2 regions of the Oceanotoga sp. genome follow, and region 1 is predicted to be linked to the other one. Evidence: riboswitches for the same ligand, from Rfam matches in the RefSeq annotation. Region 1 holds a riboswitch; the other holds the start of a gene.

What was found. A riboswitch is a leader RNA that binds a small molecule or an ion and turns the genes downstream of it on or off. The one in region 1 is predicted to bind thiamine pyrophosphate.
Region 2: another riboswitch for thiamine pyrophosphate. It lies ahead of PWP28_RS09695 (thiamine ABC transporter substrate binding subunit); the one in region 1 lies ahead of thiM (hydroxyethylthiazole kinase).

The regions. Positions count from the first base shown of each region.
Region 1 is NZ_JASUSU010000010.1:4,341-14,494, reverse strand. Features, by position in the region: gene PWP28_RS04310 (hypothetical protein) at 1-477, opposite strand, end outside; gene thiD (bifunctional hydroxymethylpyrimidine kinase/phosphomethylpyrimidine kinase) at 474-1,940, opposite strand; gene thiE (thiamine phosphate synthase) at 1,937-2,563, opposite strand; gene thiM (hydroxyethylthiazole kinase) at 2,553-3,353, opposite strand; TPP riboswitch at 3,426-3,536, opposite strand; gene PWP28_RS04290 (outer membrane beta-barrel protein) at 3,612-4,262, opposite strand; gene PWP28_RS04285 (GGDEF domain-containing protein) at 4,484-5,521, shown strand; gene PWP28_RS04280 (hypothetical protein) at 5,614-6,996, shown strand; gene PWP28_RS04275 (FAD-dependent oxidoreductase) at 7,272-8,696, shown strand; gene PWP28_RS04270 (NAD(P)/FAD-dependent oxidoreductase) at 8,693-9,907, shown strand; gene PWP28_RS04265 (DUF1667 domain-containing protein) at 9,894-10,154, shown strand, end outside.
Region 2 is NZ_JASUSU010000033.1:6,032-16,185, reverse strand. Features, by position in the region: gene atpB (F0F1 ATP synthase subunit A) at 1-578, opposite strand, end outside; gene PWP28_RS09755 (ATP synthase subunit I) at 597-944, opposite strand; gene PWP28_RS09750 (AtpZ/AtpI family protein) at 904-1,158, opposite strand; gene amrA (AmmeMemoRadiSam system protein A) at 1,297-1,818, shown strand; gene amrS (AmmeMemoRadiSam system radical SAM enzyme) at 1,830-2,825, shown strand; gene PWP28_RS09735 (FAD:protein FMN transferase) at 2,798-3,832, shown strand; gene PWP28_RS09730 (NusG domain II-containing protein) at 3,832-4,200, shown strand; gene PWP28_RS09725 (Gx transporter family protein) at 4,194-4,706, shown strand; gene PWP28_RS09720 (Maf family protein) at 4,693-5,304, shown strand; gene radC (DNA repair protein RadC) at 5,267-5,941, shown strand; gene PWP28_RS09710 (hypothetical protein) at 5,931-7,139, shown strand; gene deoC (deoxyribose-phosphate aldolase) at 7,156-7,893, shown strand; gene PWP28_RS09700 (cold shock domain-containing protein) at 7,960-8,160, opposite strand; TPP riboswitch at 8,435-8,536, shown strand; gene PWP28_RS09695 (thiamine ABC transporter substrate binding subunit) at 8,578-9,555, shown strand; gene PWP28_RS09690 (iron ABC transporter permease) at 9,560-10,154, shown strand, end outside.

The sequences.
Region 1 (10,154 bases):
TTTTTTATATATAGATGAATTATTTTTTGATAGTTGATTTATATTTTTTTTAGCTAAAGAATAATAAGAATAATAGCATGAAAAAGCTGAAATTATACCTTCTTGAAATCCTTTTTTGGAAGAGTTTTCCAAATGATATAGATATTTCTTCATTATATTTGAATTATTATAATTTTTGATATCTTCAAAATTTATATTTAACTCTTTTATTATATTATAATAACTTTGAAATTCGCTGTTCACAGCGTTGTTTATTAAATTATTTAAGATGATCAATTCTTTTTCATTTCTTGCTTTTGATGCGATGATATTTAAATTTTTAATGGCTTTGAAAATATAATCATAATCATCTTTAATATATTTTATAAATTTATTTTTTGGAAGAATACCTTGAAAGATCTCTATTATAAAAGGATTATTATTTATTTTTTCTATTATTAATTTATTTTTTGATTTTAAAAATTCTATATTAGTCATTTTTTAACACCTTTTATTATTACATAATCTCCATGAGTATACCCTGATTTTGGTTCTTCTTCTATTATGTTTGAGTATTTTGGATGCATTGTAAGTGTTTGAATATATTCAATATTTTTTATTCCATATTCTTTCATTAAATCAGAAACTTCTTCTACAGTTGCCCATTTAACATCTTTTAAAAACTCTAAAGGATAAGGATATTCAGGAGATATTTTTTTATCAAATTCTCCTTTTAAATAAGATAAATCATATAATAAAGGAAAAGAGGATTCTTTTGGTAATATTGAAACTATAATTTCTCCATTTTTTTTACATACTCTTACAGCCTCTTGTATAGATTTTCTTTTATCATTTACAGATGCCATTATAGTGCCGAGATAAACATTTTCCCAACTTTCATCATCATAAGGTAACTCCTCTGCATATCCTATTTTAACATCTAATCCTTTACTTTTAGCGAGTTTTGCCATATCTTCTGAAGGTTCTATACCCTCTTTAATTCCAAGTTCTTTTGCAAAAAGACCATCTCCAATACCCACAGCAAGAGTTTTTTCGGGATTTTTTAAAGCCTTTTTTTGTGCTTTTAATTCATTTTCGAATAATATTTTATTTGATTTGAACCATTTATCATAATCATTTGCATGATATTTAAAATGTTGAATTTTTGCTGGTTTTATATTATGATTCAGTGGACCATGTCCATGTCCAATATTTTTAGGGGCATATTTTATAGCTTTTGTTATGAAATCTTTAGCTATAGTTAAGGCATCTTTTAATGTATAATTTTGGGCTATTAATGAAGTTATTGCTGCCGATATTGTACAGCCAGTTCCATGAGTGTTTTTTGAATTGATTCTTTTTTCTGAGTATTCATAAAAATTAAATCCATCATATAATATATCTGTTGCAATTTCACCTTTAAAATGTCCCCCCTTTAAAAGAATATTTTTAGCTCCTTTTTCATATATTTTAATACAGGCATTTTTCATATCTTCTATATTTTTAATAGCCATTTCACTTATTATTTCAGCTTCTGGTATATTAGGTGTTATCAGATATGATATTGGAATTAATTCTTCTATTAAAAATTTTTCATTGTTTTTTTTCAATAGAAATTCTCCACCTTTTGCAACCATTACGGGATCTAATATTATTTTATCAAATTTATATTCTTTTAATTTTTTTGCAATAGTTTTTATAGTTTTTTCTGTTGAAACCATACCTATTTTTAATGCATCGGGTCTTATATCTTCAAAAACCATATCTATTTGATCTGAAATTATTTGAGGATCTATGTCTTGAATTGATTTTACCTGTTGTGTATTTTCAGCTGTTATTGCTGTTATTACAGACATTCCATATACTTCAAAAGTATGAAAAGTTTTTAAATCTGCTTGAACACCTGCTCCGCCACTGCAATCTGTGCCAGCAATTGTTAATGCTTTTGCTTTATAATTCATATATGTTCCTCCTCTATTATTTTTAAAAATTCTTTAGTTGTCTTTTCTATATCTTTAGAACATAGCAAGGCAGATATTATACAAACTCCATCTATATTAGTTTTTAAAACTTTTTTTATATTTTTTAAATTAATTCCACCTATTGCAGCAACAGGTATTTTTATTTTTTTCATTAGATCTTTTAAAGATTCTATTCCCATATAATTGGCATCTTTTTTAGTCTGAGTGGAAAAAATTGCTCCAGCTCCTATATAATCGGCACCTTTTTTTTCAGCTATTAAAGCTTGTTCAATATTTGAAGCAGATACACCAATTATCATATTTGAGGCGTATTTCTTTACTATTTCTATAGGCATATCATCTTGACCTATATGAATTCCATCTGCTTGTATTGCAAGAGCAATATCTAATCTATCATTTATTATCAATGGAACATTATGATGATTACAAATTTTTTTTAGATCTTTTGCAACTTCTATCATTTGTTTTGTATCGGTATTTTTTGCTCTGTATTGTACACAAGTTGCACCACTTTTTACAGCTTTTAAAACACTTTCTCTCTCATCCATATAATTAATGTCAGTTATCATATAAAGTTTTAATATGTCTTTATTAAATTTCATTTATTTCAACTCTTTTCATTTTTGAAATAGTTTCTTTATTTAATTTCATTAAATTATCTAAAAGTTTTATTTTAAAAGATCCAGGAAATTTTTTTTCCCTTTCAGAAATTTCAGCTGCTATATTAAAAAATTCAACAGCAGAAATAGCTGCTTCAAAAGGATCTGTTATAGAAATAAAAGCACCTATTAAAGCACCTAAAGAACATCCAGCTCCTGTAATCTTTTGTAGCATTTCTGATCCATTAAAAATTTTTGCAATTCTATTTCCATCACTAATATAATCAATTTTTCCAGTTGTAACTACTGTACAATCAAATTTTTTAGCTGTTTCTATAGTAATTTTAGATGTAAAAGATTCTTCAGAAATAGTTGCATCTACCCCACGAGTTTTTCCTATTATTCCATTTATTGCAGCTATTTCTCCTGAGTTTCCTTTTATTATTTTTGTATTAGCTTTATTTATTAATTCTATACTTAAATTAGTTCTCAATTTACTGGCACCAGCACCGACAGGATCTATTATTACTGGAATTTTAGTTTTTTTTGAAATATTTGCTTGAAATCTCATTTGATCTGAAGTTGTTTTATCTAAAGTTCCAATGTTTAAAAGGAGTGCAGAAGCTATATTTTGCATTTCTTCTGCTTCTTCTTCACAATAGGACATTATTGGAGAGGCTCCACTACTTAAAAGAACATTGGCTGTAAAATTTGTAACCACATTGTTTGTAAAACATTGTATTACAGGATTTTTTTCACGCATTTTAATAAGATTTTCTTCTACAAATTGCATATAATTTTCCCCCTTAATATAAAAAATACTCCGCATCATGCGGAGTACTTTTTGATTTTATATAAATATTATTTTTTATATATTGTCCATCCCTCCGCCAGTATTACCTGGATCAGGTTCACGGGTTCCAGATTTGCTATATCTGTCTCAGCTCCAGCAATAGGAGCACTCCCTGGAATTTCTTTTTTATTTACTTTTAATATAATTATAAATCAAACATGTTAATTTATTACTTCATTATATTTATTTGATCATTAATTAAAATTCTAAACTTAAACCAATTCCAATTCTCATACCACCTAAATCTAATTCTTTTTTCGTACCTTCATATTTTTTATAATTATCATCTGAAATTGTTTTTATTTCAGTCAAAGGAAGTTTAGCTATTCTGTAATTACCATTAAGATTTATATTAAATCCATTTTTTATTTCATAATTAAATCCAGCACCCAGTACATATCCCATACCGGTATATTTTTCACCTGGTGTAAAAGATATAGAACCAATAGATCCTTTTGAAGTAGTTTCATTCATATAGTAAATTAAACCTGCTTTTGCATCAAAAGAAAATGGAGTTGCTGGTATATTTACCTTTAATTTTAAAGCACCATATGGTCCAAATGTATTTTGAGAAATTGAGAAACTGCCATCTGAGTTTTTATAAGAACTGTTGAACCAATCAATTCCTCCTTCTATACCTAAGTTATGATTTAAATACAAGGCCATTCCAGCATATGCACCATACCCTTTTGAAATTTGTTCTTTAATGTCTTCATCAACAGATGATTTTTCATTGTCGATATAATAGTCGAAGTTATGAGTGTTATAAGTTCCACCTCCAACTATATCGAATGCAAAAGATAAACTGAAAATACTTAAAGATAATAATAAAATTAATACTCTTTTCATAATAAAGTCCCTCCTTTTGATTATAATTAAATCTTACAATAATAAAATTAATAAAAGTTTAAAGAATATATATAGATCTTTTGCAAAATATTATGTTTATAAAATATTAAGATTTATATAAATATAATGAAAATGTTTCTATTTTTTAATAAATTAAAAAGAATTATCAAGATTATATATTATAATTAGTTCGTATATGATATCTTTTTGGGAGGATTTCTATGAATCATAAATTTTTAGATTTAATTTTTGGAGGGGAAGAAAACTCCTTAGAACAAAAGATCTTTTATGTTTCCTGTCTCACTGGAACTTTGGCTTGTTTACAAGGTTCTTTTATGAATTTTCTAAGATTTAATACTGAATTTGGATTTATATTATTTTTTATAGGCATATGTTATTTGATATTTTATTTGTTTACAAAATTTGTTGATTATACGAAAAATATACATTTTTTAGTATATATAATTACTATTATTAATTTTTATCCCATAATTTGGATATTAGATGGTGGTATATTGGGAACCGTACCATATCATTTTCCAGTATTTATAGTATATTTGTTTTTAAGTTTAGATGGAAATAGAAAAAAAGTAGCTTTTTTATCTTTTTTTATTATGATAACTTTTTTAATATTTTTACAATACTTTAATCCGAGTATGTTTCATAGAGAACAAAGTATACATGAAAAAATTTTATCTGTATACAGTCAAATATTAACAATATTTTTATCTTTATATTTTTTGATGTATATATATTTTCAAGAATTGAAAAGTAAAAAAGAAAGTTTAGAAAAATTGGCTAAAAATGATCCTTTAACTGGAATTTTTAATAGGAATCATTTTTTTGAAAAGGTTGAATTTTGTTTAAAGAATACTTTTGATAAGAATATGTATTTAATGATGTTTGATATAGATGATTTTAAAAATTTAAATGATAAATATGGCCATTTAGAAGGAGATAAAGTAATTTTAAAAGTTGTAGAAATAATAAAAAATAATATAAGTGAAGATGATTTTATAGGAAGATATGGTGGAGATGAATTTGTTGTTTTTTTTAACAATAAAAATGATGATTATATAAGAGAATTTTGTTTTAAAATAAAGAATTCGATTCAAAGTATAAATTTTTTTGAAAGCATTTCTATGAGTGGTGGAATATCAAAATACGATAAAAACTTTGATATGGATACTTTTATAAAAATAGCCGATGATAAAATGTATGAAGTGAAAAGATCAGGTAAAGGTAAAGTCTGTTTTTAATATTAAATTCTTATTCTTTTTTTATTTTATATATTAATTTTAAGATGACATTGTATAATATACGTATAAAAAAGTATAAGGAGCTGAATTTTATGAAAAAAATTGCAGTTTTATTGATTTCTATCATATCCATTTTATCATTTTCATTTGATGTTAAATTTAATTTAAATCCAAAATTAGATTTTGATAAACTTTCAACTGAAATGAGATTTGATTTAAGTCATGAATATGAATATTTTAAATTTTTGGCCGATATGTCTTTAAATAGTGATGAAAAATATGGAACTGGACAAGGCGGAGGACTTGATAAATACTATTATTATATGAATAATGGTGGAGTATCAATGAAATATGAAAATATAGAGTTTGATGCTGGAATTTTTGAACATTATGATGAAGTTCATTCACCATATTCACTTTTTATATCTTCTCTGGGAAATAATTCAATGATTTTAAACTTTAGATTTGAAGATGATAATTTCTTTTATGGATCGAGATGGATTAGGTTAAATAAAAATTCTGCCCTTTCTTATCCAGATAGAGGTGCCAATTATAAAGTTTATGGATTAAAATTTGGAAATATAAGATTTGCATATCAAGATTCTATAGTATATACTGGCAGATATTTTGATGCGGAGTATTTTTTGAATCCAATACCAAATTTTTTTGTTCAGTATATAAATGTAAGTTCAGGTAATCCTTGGCAGCAAAATGGAAATGATAATTCTATAATGGGATTTTTAATAGACATAGAAGAAGATTATTATTATGCATATGCTCAAATATTGGTTGATGATATAAATATGAATAGATTCTTAAAACCAGAAGGATATCAAAATCCAGATAAAATAGCATGGTCATTGGGTGGAAATTTCGATACGAATTTTGGTAATATAGGTCTTTATCATGCTGGAGCAACTAAGTATACATTTGAGCCTTATGGTAATTCTACTCAAAATACTATGTATGGATATACTTATTATCCTGATGTTGAGTATGAGGTTAAAACTATTAATAAAACTATTTTAAATGAAGATAATTATATTGGGTATTACAATGGTGAAAATAATATTTCTTTTATGATTACATATAATAATGAAAAGAATTCAAGTGATTTATTGTATAAGGGAAGTATAGAATATTCTGTTTCAGGTAGCAAATCACCAGCCAATCCTTGGCATGAAAAACCTGATTGGAATTCAGGAATAGATGGACATAAAAATAGTACAAAACTTTTAGATGAATCTGTACTTGAAAATAAATTAATTTGGAAAAATTACTTTAAATTCAATGTTCTTAATAATTTAAGTATAGGATTTAGAGCTGATGAAGGATATATATTTAATAAACTTAAACTTGTTGATGCAGAGCCAGAGTCTGAACATAATAATATAAAATATTATAAACCATCTAATGAAAATATTCCAATATTAATTCTTGGAATATATTTTGAGTATATTTGGAATATAAATTAAAAAAAGCCATATCAATTTGATATGGCTTTTTAATATTGTGAAAATATTAATTTTATTTTATTAATTTTTGAATATTTGAAGTTATATAGATATTTAATCTGAATATTTCGAGATAACTGCTCTTATTTGAAATTTAATGAGTTTGCAAAATTGTTTGTGAATTTGCTATAATATATGAAATTGAATAAAAGGCGGAGAATATGAGAAAGCCACATAGATTAAGCGTTTTTTAACGCTCAAGCTATGTGGTTTTTATTTTTTTGGAGGTGACCTTTTTGATTGCTGTAATAGGTGCTGGTGTTGTAGGTACTTTAATTGCAAGAGAATTAATTAAATATGAGAAGGATGTAGCTATTTTTGATGAAAAATCGGGACCTGGAAGAATGGTTTCAAAAGCTAATTCTGGAATAATTCATGGTGGTTATGATGATACTCCCAATACATTGAGAGCTAAGTTGAGTTATAAAGGAAATAAAATGTATGATGAACTTTCAAAAGATCTATCTTTTGATTTAAAAAGATGTGGATCACATGTAGTTGCATTTGAAGAAGAGGATTTAGAGTATATAAATTCCTTGGTGGAAAAAGCTATAAAAAATGGAGTTGAAGAATATCAAATTATAAAAGGCGAAACTTTAAAGAAGATGGAACCTAAGGTAAATGAAGATATAATAGCTTCTTTTTACTGTCCTATAGCAGGTATAGTTAATCCATGGATGGTGGCTCATCAAGCAGCAAGAAATGTTGAAATGAATGGTGGAAAACTTTATTTTAATAAAAAACTCATAGATGTTGAAATGAATGATAAAAGATATTTATTAAAATTTGAAGATGATTTTGAGTTTGAAGCAGATATAGTTATAAACGCTGCAGGTTTATATGCAGATGAAATAGCAAAATTATTTGGAGATGAAGTTCCAAAGATATATCCTGTTAAAGGAGAATATTATCTCACAAAACCAGAGTTTAAATATGTAAATTCTATAATTTTTCCAATACCCAATAAAATATCTAAAGGATGTTTAGTAGTTCCTGTTATAGATGGTGGATTTTTAATAGGACCAAATGCTCAAGAAATAAGAGATAAAAAAGATTTTTCAAATACCAATGAGGGTCTTTCTGAAATAAGAGAAAAAGGTTTAAAATTAGTTCCAGAAATAAATTATAGACAAGATTCTGTAAAAACATTTGCTGGATTAAGACCTGAAACGGCTGAAAAAGATTTTTATATAGGAAAAGGTGAGGGAAATGTTGTACATGTAAGTGGAATAAGATCTCCTGGATTGACTGCTGCACCTGCAATTGCTCAATATGTTGTTGATGAAATTATAAAAAAAGAAATGAATACAAAATTCTTAAAAAGACAAGATTTTAATCCTAAAGTAGATAGTTTTAGAGTATTTAATGAAGAAGATATAGATCTTTGGAATGAAAGAATTGAAAATGATCCAGAAGCTGGAGAACTTGTATGTTTCTGCAATAAAGTTAGCAAAAAGGATATTAAAGCGGCTATAAAAAAAGGTGCAAAAACTTTAGAAGATATAAAATTTTTGACAGGGGCATCTTTTGGAGAATGTCAAGGAAGTTATTGCTCATCAAAAATAGTAAAAATTTTGGCAGAAGAATTGAATAAGAAACCAGAAGATATTGTTATGAATGAAAAAGGAACTTGGATTATTGATTCAGAGGTGAGATTATGATTTATAATACAGATGTTGTTGTTGTTGGCGGTGGAGCGGCTGGTCTAGCAGCGGCATTAGGTGCAGCAGATGAAAATGCCGAAGTTATTTTAGTTGAAAGAGAAGATGATGTTGGTGGAGTTTTAAATCAATGTATACATAATGGTTTTGGACTTCAATATCTAAAAGAAGATTTAACTGGTCCTGAATTTAAAGAGATTATGCAAGAAAAAATTTTTAATCCAAAGATAAGAATATTACCAAAATCATATATTTTGGGAGTTAATAAAGATAAATCTGTTTTTCTTGTTAATAAATATGGTGTTCATACGATTAATACAAAAACTATGGTTATTGCAACAGGGGCAAGAGAAAGGCCATTTTCGTCTATAGGAATAGCTGGTAAAAGACCTTCAGGAGTCTTTTCGGCAGGACTTGCTCAAAGATATATGAATTTAATGAATTTGAAACCAGGAAATTCAGCTTTAATAGTCGGTTCTGGTGATATAGGACTTATAATGGCGAGAAGACTTACTCTTGAGGGAGTTGATGTTAAAGCTGTTATTGAGATTATGTCATATCCTGGAGGGCTTGAAAGAAATATTCAACAATGTTTAAAAGATTTTAATATACCTCTATATCTTTCAAGATCTGTAAAAGAAATAAGTGGAGAAGAAAGAGTTGAAAAAATATTAACTACAAAAGTAGATGAAAGATTTAATTATGTAGATGGAGAAGATATGATTTTTGAAGTAGACACTTTAATATCTTCTGTAGGATTGATACCAAATATTAAACCTTTTGACTTTTTAAATCATGATAATGGCTTTATAACTTCCAATACAAATCAAACATCTGCCGATTGGATATTTGCTGCTGGTAATTGCACTGTAGTGTTTGATTTAGTTGATTATGTTGCAGCACAAGGAGAAAAAGCCGGAAGATTTGCTGCAAAAAAAGCATTAAAAGATTATGAAGATGATAAAATCATAAAACTTCAAAAAAGCAAAAATATAGGAATAATGTATCCTACATATATAAACACTGATTTTAAAGGAGAACTTTTTTTAAGAGTAAAAAAACCTTTTAATAAAATATGCATAGAAATACCTGAATATGGAATAAAAAAAGTTATAAATGAAGCTATTCCTTCGGAAATGATAAAAATTCAATTAAGAGATATAAAGAATTTTAATGAAATTATAGAGGTGAAAGCTTATGAAATTGTTTGAAGAGAGAATGACATGTGTTAATTGCCCTGTTGGATGTAAAGTTACAATAAAATTTTATGAAGATAAAACTATAGAAAGTATTGAAGGAAACAGATGTGAAAAAGGAAGGCAATTTGTTATAGATGAAATAATAGATCCCAAGAGAACTCTTGTTACAAGTATTCTCGTTAAGAATGGTAAACAGCCTCTCACATCTGTAAAGTCTGATAAACCATTACCTTTAAAATTTGTTGAAGAAGCTATGAAA
Region 2 (10,154 bases), on a different contig from region 1:
TCTATAAAACTTTTGAGCCATTTTCCAACACCTTTAGATTTTGCAGCAAAAACATGACTTATTATAAATACCATTAATGCAAAAGTCAAATTTGTATTCAAATCAGATGTAGGTGTATACCAAGTATCAGTAAAAAGTTGTACAGACAAACCTGAATCAGTAGGAAGTACACTTATACCAGGCATGCCACTCAAAATATTTGCAAAGCCAATGAATAAAAATAAGCTCATTGAAATCACAAATGTAGGTTTTCTATACTTTTGGTCAGGTACAGAATCTTCAACTAATTCCCAAAAATAATCAAGCATTAATTCAACAATACTTTGTTTTCTTCCAGGAATTCTTTCAAACTTTACAGATTTTGCGAATAAAATAATAATTAATATTATTAGACCTGACATCAATACAGTCATAGGATTTATCTGACCAAGAAAACCGCCGTTCCCAAACTCTACAATCCATCTCTGGCCAACACCTTCAAGTTCAGACTTAGAAGTAAATACATTTACTATTCCAAGTATCACATAAAGGGCAAAAAAAAGGATTATAGTGTTCTTAAGCTTTTTTTCTTTCAGCATTAAAACACCCCCACTAAATCATTTTTGTGAGATGAAAGGTACTATTTTCAAATTAAATAAACCTAAAAAAGTAATTAATAAAGCTTTTTCAGAGAAAATACCAGATATAATAAGAATTATACCATACATTAAATACCTAAAAAAATATCCTGCAGGAATTTTTTTTTTCTTTAAACTAAATATATTTTGTTTCATTTTATTTATATCTTCATACATCATATAAAATCCTAAAATAACTCCTAAAGTACCCCAAAAAACCCATAAAGCTTGAAAACCAACAAAAAATAGCAATACGATAACTTCAATAATCGATATCGTTATTGCTTTAATCATCATCTCTATTAATTTTCTTTTCAATTGAGTCATATCTTTCGGCCTCTTTAAGTAATTCTTTTATACCACTATATAAACCTGATGCAACACCAAGTAGCAAAAACAAAATCAAAAATAGTTTTGAATCAGTTTTGCTATATATAAACCAACCTATACCGAGTCCTACAAAGATATTTGCTAAGACTGTTACGCCAAAAAGTATAACAAGGTTCATTTGATTAAAAGCTCTTAAATCGAGTTTTTTCATAATAATCCTCCATAAAAAGGATAAAACAGGAATCAATAACTATTATACTCTTATTTTCAAATATTTTCAAATTAACTCCCTATTACTAATATAATAAACTAATGTTTCATGATATAATCGAAGTGAGGGGGTGATTTTATGAGAGAAAAACACTTTTTTTGTCAGTATGCAAGGGAGATTATACAAAATTATATCATAAAAAATGAGATTCAAGACATAAGATATAAATACTTTCAAAAAGAATTTGAAGATAATTATTCATGTTTTGTAACTCTTCATACTTTAGAAGATGAACTTAGAGGTTGTATTGGAACTATAATTCCACAATATAAAAATCTTTATGAAGAAATAAAACATAATTCTATTTTAGCTTCAATAAAAGATTATAGATTTCCTCCGCTGAAAGAAGAAGAGTTAAATAATATTTATATAAGTATAGATATATTAACTCCGTTGAAAAAAATAGAAAATATAAAAGAACTCGATCCTGTAAAATATGGAATTATGGTTGAACACGATTATAAAAAAGGTGTATTACTTCCAAATCTTGATGGAATTAATACGATTGAAGATCAGATAAGAATAGCAAAATTAAAAGCGGGACTAAATTATGATGAGAAAGTTGATATATATAGTTTTGAAACAAAAAGATACTTTTAGGGAGGGATTTTATGAATATGAATGCTTTATTTTCTTCTCAAAAAGAAGAAGGAATTTTATGCAATTTATGTCCTCATGAATGTATCATTGAAGAAAATAAAACTGGTTTTTGTAAAACTAGAAAGAATATTTCTTCTGAATTGAATAGTATAAATTATGCCGAAGTTACAGGATTTGAAATAGAACCCATAGAAAAAAAACCATTATTTCATTTTAAACCGGGTAAAAATATTTTATCTTTAGGAAGTTGGGGATGTAATTTAATATGTCCTTATTGTCAAAACCATGAAATTTCACAAGAAATACCTGCATATAGCAAAAAAATATATCCGAATGCTATTCCGAATTTAATAGAAAAATATAAAGTTGGTGGAATTGCTTTTACATATTCTGAACCAATAGTTTGGTTTGAATATGTTTTAGATGCGTGTCGTGAAATAAAAAATTATGATCTTGATATATATACAATTATGGTTAGTAATGGATATATAAAAAAAGAACCACTTGAATTGTTACTTCAATACATAGATGCTTTTAATATAGATTTAAAAACTTTTGATAGTGAAACTTACAAAAAAATTTTTAATGGAGATTTAGAGAAAATAAAAGAGAATATAAAAATAATTTTTGAAAAAAATGCTCATATAGAAATAACAACTCTTATAGTACCAGATATAAACGAAAATTTACAAGAACTTGAAGAAGAATTCAAATGGATATCAAGTTTATCGAGTAAAATTCCATTACATATAAATAAATATTTTCCAAGATATAAATATTCAAAAAAAGCTACAGATATAGGAAAATTGATAGAAATATATCAAATAGCAAAAAAACATCTTGAATTTGTTTATATCGGAAATATATGGGATCCAAAGTATGAATCTACTTATTGTCCTGAATGTGGAGAACTATTGGTAGAAAGAAAGGGATACAATATAAAAATTGTAAATCTAAATGAAAATGGAGGATGTATCAAGTGTGGAAGAAAGGTAATGGAAATGTAAAAAATATATTATATATAACATTTTTTCTTATAGCGGTATTTTTATTAGCGTTCATTATATTTTATAAACCTAAACCAACATATTCAGATAAACAAATGGATGTTCTAGGAACAATAGTTCGTGTTAGAGTGAGTGGAGAAAAAGTTAGTTCTTCTACACTATTAGATATAGCAGAAAAAGAATTTCAAAGATTACATAATAAATTTTCGGCAAATATAGAAGAAAGTGTTGTTAATCAATTAAATGAAAAAAGAGAATTAATAATGGATGAAGAATCTTTATTCTTGATAAAATCCTCAATAAATATTTCAAAAATGACAGGGGATGCTTTTGATCCAACACTTAGACCTGTATTAAAATTATGGGGATTTGACGATGTAGAATCACCAAAACAAGTTCCAAATTCAGAAGAATTGAAAAAAACTCTCGAACTTGTTAATTATAGGTATATTGAAATAGAAGGAAATAAAGTAAAACTCACAAAACCAGGAGTAAAAATAGATCTTGGTGGCATCGCAAAAGGATATTCAGTGGATATGGTCATACATAGAATAAAAGAATTAGATCCAAAAGCAACGGGCTTTATAGATGCTGGTGGAGATATAGGAATAATAGGCCCAAAATATGGAAATTTACCATGGGCAATTGGAATAAGAGATCCTTTTAATACAACTCAATATACAAATATAGATATAATTTATTTATATGATGGAGCTATAGCAACATCTGGAGATTATGAAAGATATTTTATAGAAAATGACAAAAAATATCATCATCTCATAGATCCAAAAACAGGGTATCCAGCAAATGATGCTGTTAGCACTACAGTTATAGCTGATGATTTGATGAATGCAGATGCTTTTGCCACTGCGGCATTTATACTTGGGATAAACAATCCTTCATTGGATTATTTTACAAATTTTGGACTTCAAGTTTTTATAATAGGCAAAGATAAAACTACTAAAGAAACTCAAGGTTTTGATTATTTTAGGGAGAAAGGAAGATAATGAAATTAATAAATAAAAAAGATATAATAATAATAATTGGTATTATTATTATATCTTTAGTATTCATTTTAATAAATAAAAGTGATAAAAAAATAAGGGGTGCTGATGTTTATATAAAAAATGAAAAAGTAATGGAAATAACGAAAGAAGGAACATATACATTATTTGATGAAAATGAAATACCAATAATGAAAATAGAATATTTAAATCAAAAAATTAGAGCTGTAGAATCGAATTGTCCATTACAAATATGTGTGAATATGGGATGGGTTGACAGTCCAAATCATGAAATCATATGTATACCAAATAAAGTTATAATAAAACCTATTGGAAAAGACGAAACTGGAGTTGATCTATTGACATGGTAAAATCAAAAAGTATATCTTATATTTCAATATTAACAGCTATGGCATCTGCAATATATTATGTTGAAACATTTTTACCTTTACCTGTAGGTGTACCAGGTGCTAGATGGGGATTTTCTAATTTTCCAATAATAATATCTGTTATTGAAAATATGGGATTTGTTAATATAATGATGATAGCTTTATTAAAAACAGTTATAGGTTCTATATTAAGCGGAAAATTTCTTGCTCCAACATTTTATTTGGGATTAAGTGGAGCACTAGCTTCTGCTTTGATGATGTATTTAATGAATAAAATATTTAAAAAACTTTCTATACTTGGAATAAGCGAAATAGGAGCTTTTTTTTCAAATACTGCACAAATAATAGTTGCGGGAGTTTTTATAGTAAAATCTAAAGGGATAGTGTATTATTATCCATATATGATACTATTTGGAGCCTTAACAGCATTTATAAATGCATATGTTGTAAAAATAGTGAAAAGGAGTGTAAAATTTGATAACAACTAATAATAATATAGTATTAGGATCAAAATCTCCGAGAAGACAATCTTTATTGAAATTTATAGTTAATGATTTTAAAATAAGAACTTCAGATATAAATGAAGAATATTGTAGCAAAAATGCAGATGATATAGTTGAAGAAATTTCAGAGAAAAAAAGTAAATCTATAAAAATACAAAAAGAAGAAATATTGATAACTTCTGATACAATGGTTTTTTATGAAAATTATAAACTTGGAAAACCTCGAAATAAAGATGAGGCTTTTAAAATGTTATCAATGCTTTCTGGCAAAAAACATTATGTTTATACTGGAATAACATTTAGAACTTTAAGTAATATAACAACTTTTAATGAAAAAACAGAAGTATATTTTAGAAAATTGGATGAACAAATTATAAATTATTATATAGAAAATTTTAATGTATATGATAAAGCTGGAGCATATGGAATTCAAGACTTTGGAGCTGTTTTAGTAGAAAAAATAAATGGTGATTATTACAATATAATGGGGTTTCCAATTTCAAAAATATATTACAATCTTATTGATTTCATGCGGGGGGATGGAATTGAATACAGAATTATTACCAAGGGAAAAATTACTTAGTTATGGATCGGAAAGACTTACTGACCAAGAACTCATTGCTATAATCTTGAGAAGAGGTGTAAAAGGGGCAAATGTTTTTGAAGTATCAAAAAAAATTATAGAAAAATATGAAAATTTTATTCAATTATATGATATAAGTATAGAAGAACTTCAAAAAATAAAAGGGGTAGGTCAAGTTTCAGCTATAAATTTAAAAGCCTCTTTAGAAATGGGAAAAAGATATCATATACAAAAAATGAGATATAAAAGCAAAAAAATGGAATCTCCATTGAATGTTTATAACTATTGTGAAGATCTTATACATTCAGACAAAGAGATAGTAAGAGTTTTAATATTAGATTCGAAATTAAATCTTATAATACATGAAGATGTAAGTATTGGTACAGCAAATGCTTCTATAGCCCATCCAAGAGATATATTTAAAAAAGCAATTATACATAATGCTGTATCTATAATTCTTGTTCATAATCATCCTTCGGGAGATCCAAGGCCAAGTATGCAAGACTATGATCTTACAGAAAAAGTAAAACAATCTGGAGAAATCCTGGGAATAAAATTACAAGATCATATAATAATAGGTAAAAATAAATATTATAGTTTTAATATATCCAGGATGGTGGAACTTGATGACAGATGACAAAAAATTTGAAAATATAATGAAATTAAAGAGAGAATTCGAAAAAGATCTCATAAAACAAGGGAAAAAAATAGAACCAAAAAAAGAAAAAACTAAACCTACTATATATAAACCAGATATAGATCAAATATCAATAAATGTTCCCGTGCAAAATATTAAGACATGGGTTGATTTTGTTTTATATGATATAGAATTAGAAGATGAAAAACTTTCATTGATATTTGAAAATAGATTGAGTTCAAAATCTCCAATGCAATATTATAATCAATTTGGTTTAATGCATATGTTAAGAAATGATTATGATAAGGCTGAAAACTTTTTTTTAACTGGAAATGATATTGAATCAAGATTTAATTTAGGAATGTTAAAGATATTTAGAAAAGATAAAGACATATTAAATTATACTAAGAGTTTTTTAGATAATCACAGAAAAAGTCCATATCCTTATTTATTATTATGTACATTATCTTTAGTACAAGAAAAGTATTCAATGGCAGCAAAATTTTTAAAAATAGCTAATGACTATTTAAATTATTCTTTTATAAGTATGGCAACAGCACTTTATGATAAAGATATACAAAAAGCATCAAGTTATATATCAAAAGCATTCCTCGAAGGAAAAGCTAAAAAAACTATAAATATATTAAATTTTTATATAGGACAATATTCTAATGATATAGAAAAATCGATTTCAGCATTAGCCTCATTGAGAAAAGATAATTTTCCTTGTGTATCCTGTATAAAAGATTTCAATAATAACAAAGCTAATTCTAAAATACCTGATTATTGTTCATTTTCAAAAACTATATATTCTTATGTAGACCAAAATAAAATAATACCTTATTCTATGAATACAATAGCTGCTGAAATAATTAAATCTTTTAATATGAAAGATGAAGAAAAAACTAACAAATTAATTCAAAAACTTATAAATTCATATGATGGTATAAATGTTTTATTTTTCAAAACTAAAACGAATGAATTGAAAAAGGGATTAAAAACTAATGGGTTTTATCATGAAGAAAATACTTATAGAGTTGGATTAACCGATGGAAAAAATTATTATAAAGAAATAGTTCAAGTTATAGAAAACCTTTATGAAAGATATCATACTTATTTTGATTTTATGATAGATATACCATTTTATGAAAGTTTAAAAATAGTTTTAGGTTGGAAAACTTGCAAAAGAATATATTAAAAATAGGAGGATAAAAATGGAAAATAAAGAATTAAAAGAAATGATAGATCAAGAAATAAAAAGAGTTAACAATGATTATATTATGCAAGAAAAAAATATAACAATTGAACCTAAAGACATGGCAAAATATATAGACCATACAGTCTTAAAAGCTGAAACAACTCCACAAGATGTAGTAAAACTATGTAAAGAAGCGAAAGAAAATCATTTCTTTTCAGTATGCATAAATCCTGCATATGTTTCATTAGCTAAAGAAGAACTTGAAAATAGTGAAGTGAAAATAGCTACAGTTATAGGATTTCCTCTTGGTGCAAATGATACAACAGTAAAAGCCTATGAAACTCAAATTGCTCGTGAAGATGGTGCAGATGAATTTGATATGGTTATAAATGTTGGGATGCTTAAAAATAAATATTATGATTATGTATTAAATGATATAAAATCAGTAGTAGAAGCTGCTGATGGAAAACTTGTAAAAGTTATAATAGAAACATGTTATTTAACAAAAGAGGAAAAGATAGCTGCATGTTTATTATCAAAATTAGCTGGAGCTCAATTTGTAAAAACTTCTACAGGATTTGGAACGAATGGGGCAACAAAAGAAGATGTATCATTGATGAAATTTGTAGTTGGTGATGAATTAAAAGTAAAAGCCTCAGGAGGAGTTAGAGACTTTGATGGAGCTTTAACTATGATAAAAAATGGTGCAGAAAGAATAGGTGCAAGTGCAGGAATAAAGATAATAAATTCATAAATAAAAAGGGGTCGTTAAAAACGACCCCTTTATCTTTTGAAACCCTAACGGGTGATTATGGTTAAATTAGTCAGCGAGTGTAACGTTTGAAGCTTGTGGTCCTTTTTCGCCTTCAACAATTTCAAATTCTACATTCTGATTTTCTTCTAATTTCTTGTAACCATCCATAGTAATTGCTGAGAAATGAACAAATACATCATTTCCATCTTCTGCTGTGATGAAACCATAACCCTTTTTTGAATCAAACCATTTTACTGAACCTTTCACTATTTTACCTCCAAATTAAACTGAGCCACCCACTGCAGACATCAGTTTTGATACTATACATATATTATATATAATTTTAGAAAAAATATCAAGTAAAATAATTGTAACGAACTCAATGTGTTTTATTTTTTTATATTAAATATCTTACCTTTATTTTAATAGATTAAGTATAAAAAACATAAATATCTTCTTTTATAAACAAATAAATCTTAAAAGAGAAATAAAATTAACTTTAATTTAAATTAAAAGTGATAAAATATATTAAGAAAAATTAAATAAAAAACAGGGGAGCTTAAATGCTGAGAGGATGTAAAAAACATCGACCCTAAAACCTGATCCAGATAATGCTGGCGTAGGAAGTTAAAAATAAAACTCTTATACCAGTCTTGGTATAAGAGTTTTTTTTGGAGGTGTAGTATGAAAAAATTGGGATTATTATTTATGACCGTCATTTTATTAGGTGTTATAACATTTTCAAATGAGTTAACTATTTATACATATGAAAGTATGAGTTGGATAGAAGATAATCTTGTACAAAAGTTTGAAAAAAAGTATAATACTAATATAAGAGTTATAAAATTAGGTGATGCAGGTGGAATAGTATCAAGATTAATACTTGAAAAAAGAAATCCAAAAGCTGATTTAGTTATTGGTTTGGATCAATCACTTGCGGTAAAAGCTTTAGAAGAAGATTTATTAGTACCATATAAATCCAAAAATTTATCAAAAATAAAAGATGAAAATCTTTTATTTGATAAAAAGTATTATTTAACTCCTTTTGATTATGGAGCTATTGCATTTATATATGATCCAGAAAAAATAGATCAAGAATTAAAGACATTTGAAGATTTAAAAAAAATGAATAAATCTATAATTATACAAAATCCTTCTATGTCAAGTACAGCACAATCATTATTATTATGGACAGTAGCGATATACGGTGAAAATTGGAAAGAATTCTGGAAAAGTTTTAAAAATAGTATATTAACAGTAACTCCGGGTTGGAGTGAATCTTTTGCAAAATTTGAAGCGGGAGAAGCTCCTATGATGTTATCTTATGCAACAGATGGAGCTTATTCTTATGAATATTATAAACAAGTCAAATATAAAGAATTTATTCCAGAAGAAGGTGGATATGTACAAATAGAAGCAGCAGGAATAGTAAATAAAACTAAAAATCAAGATTTAGCTGAAAAATTTATAGACTTTATGCTTGAAGAAGAGTTTCAGAAAGAAATTCCATTGAACAATTGGATGTTTCCAGTAATAAATACAGAAATGCCAGAATCATTTAAATATGCAAAAGAACCAAATAAAATATTAAGTATTGATTCAAAACAAATAAGTGAAAATCTTGATAAATGGTTAAAAGAATGGGAGGAAATAATGTATTAAAAATATGAAAAAAAACTACATAATAATAATATATTCATTGATATGGATAATTCCAATATATATACTCATGAAAGATTTTTTTAAAATCGATTCATTAAATTATATAAAGGATTCGTATTATTTACGAATCCTTTTGAATACTATTATTCAAGCATTATTATCATCTGTTTTTTCTTTTATTGTTGCTATAGTCCCAGCAATATATGTTTCAAAGTCAAAGAGTATTTTATCAAAAATATTAGAAGCATCAATATTTATACCATTCTTTTTTCCACCTATATCAGCGGTAATTGCATTTAGTTTAATATATTCAAATTATGGAATACTTAATAGCCTCGGTATGAACATAAATATAATGTATACTTTAAAAGGTGTGGTAATGGCACATATATTTTATAATTCTCCAATTTTTGTAAAATATATATCTTCTTCTATAAGATCTATTCCGAATAATATAATAGAAAATGCTGAACTTGAAGGAAGTAATAAAATAAAATTATTTTTAAAAATACAAATTCCTATGATTTTTCCATCTATTTTAAGGGCTTTTTTTCTTGTGTTTACATATAGTTTTACGAGTTTTGCAATTGTAATGAGTA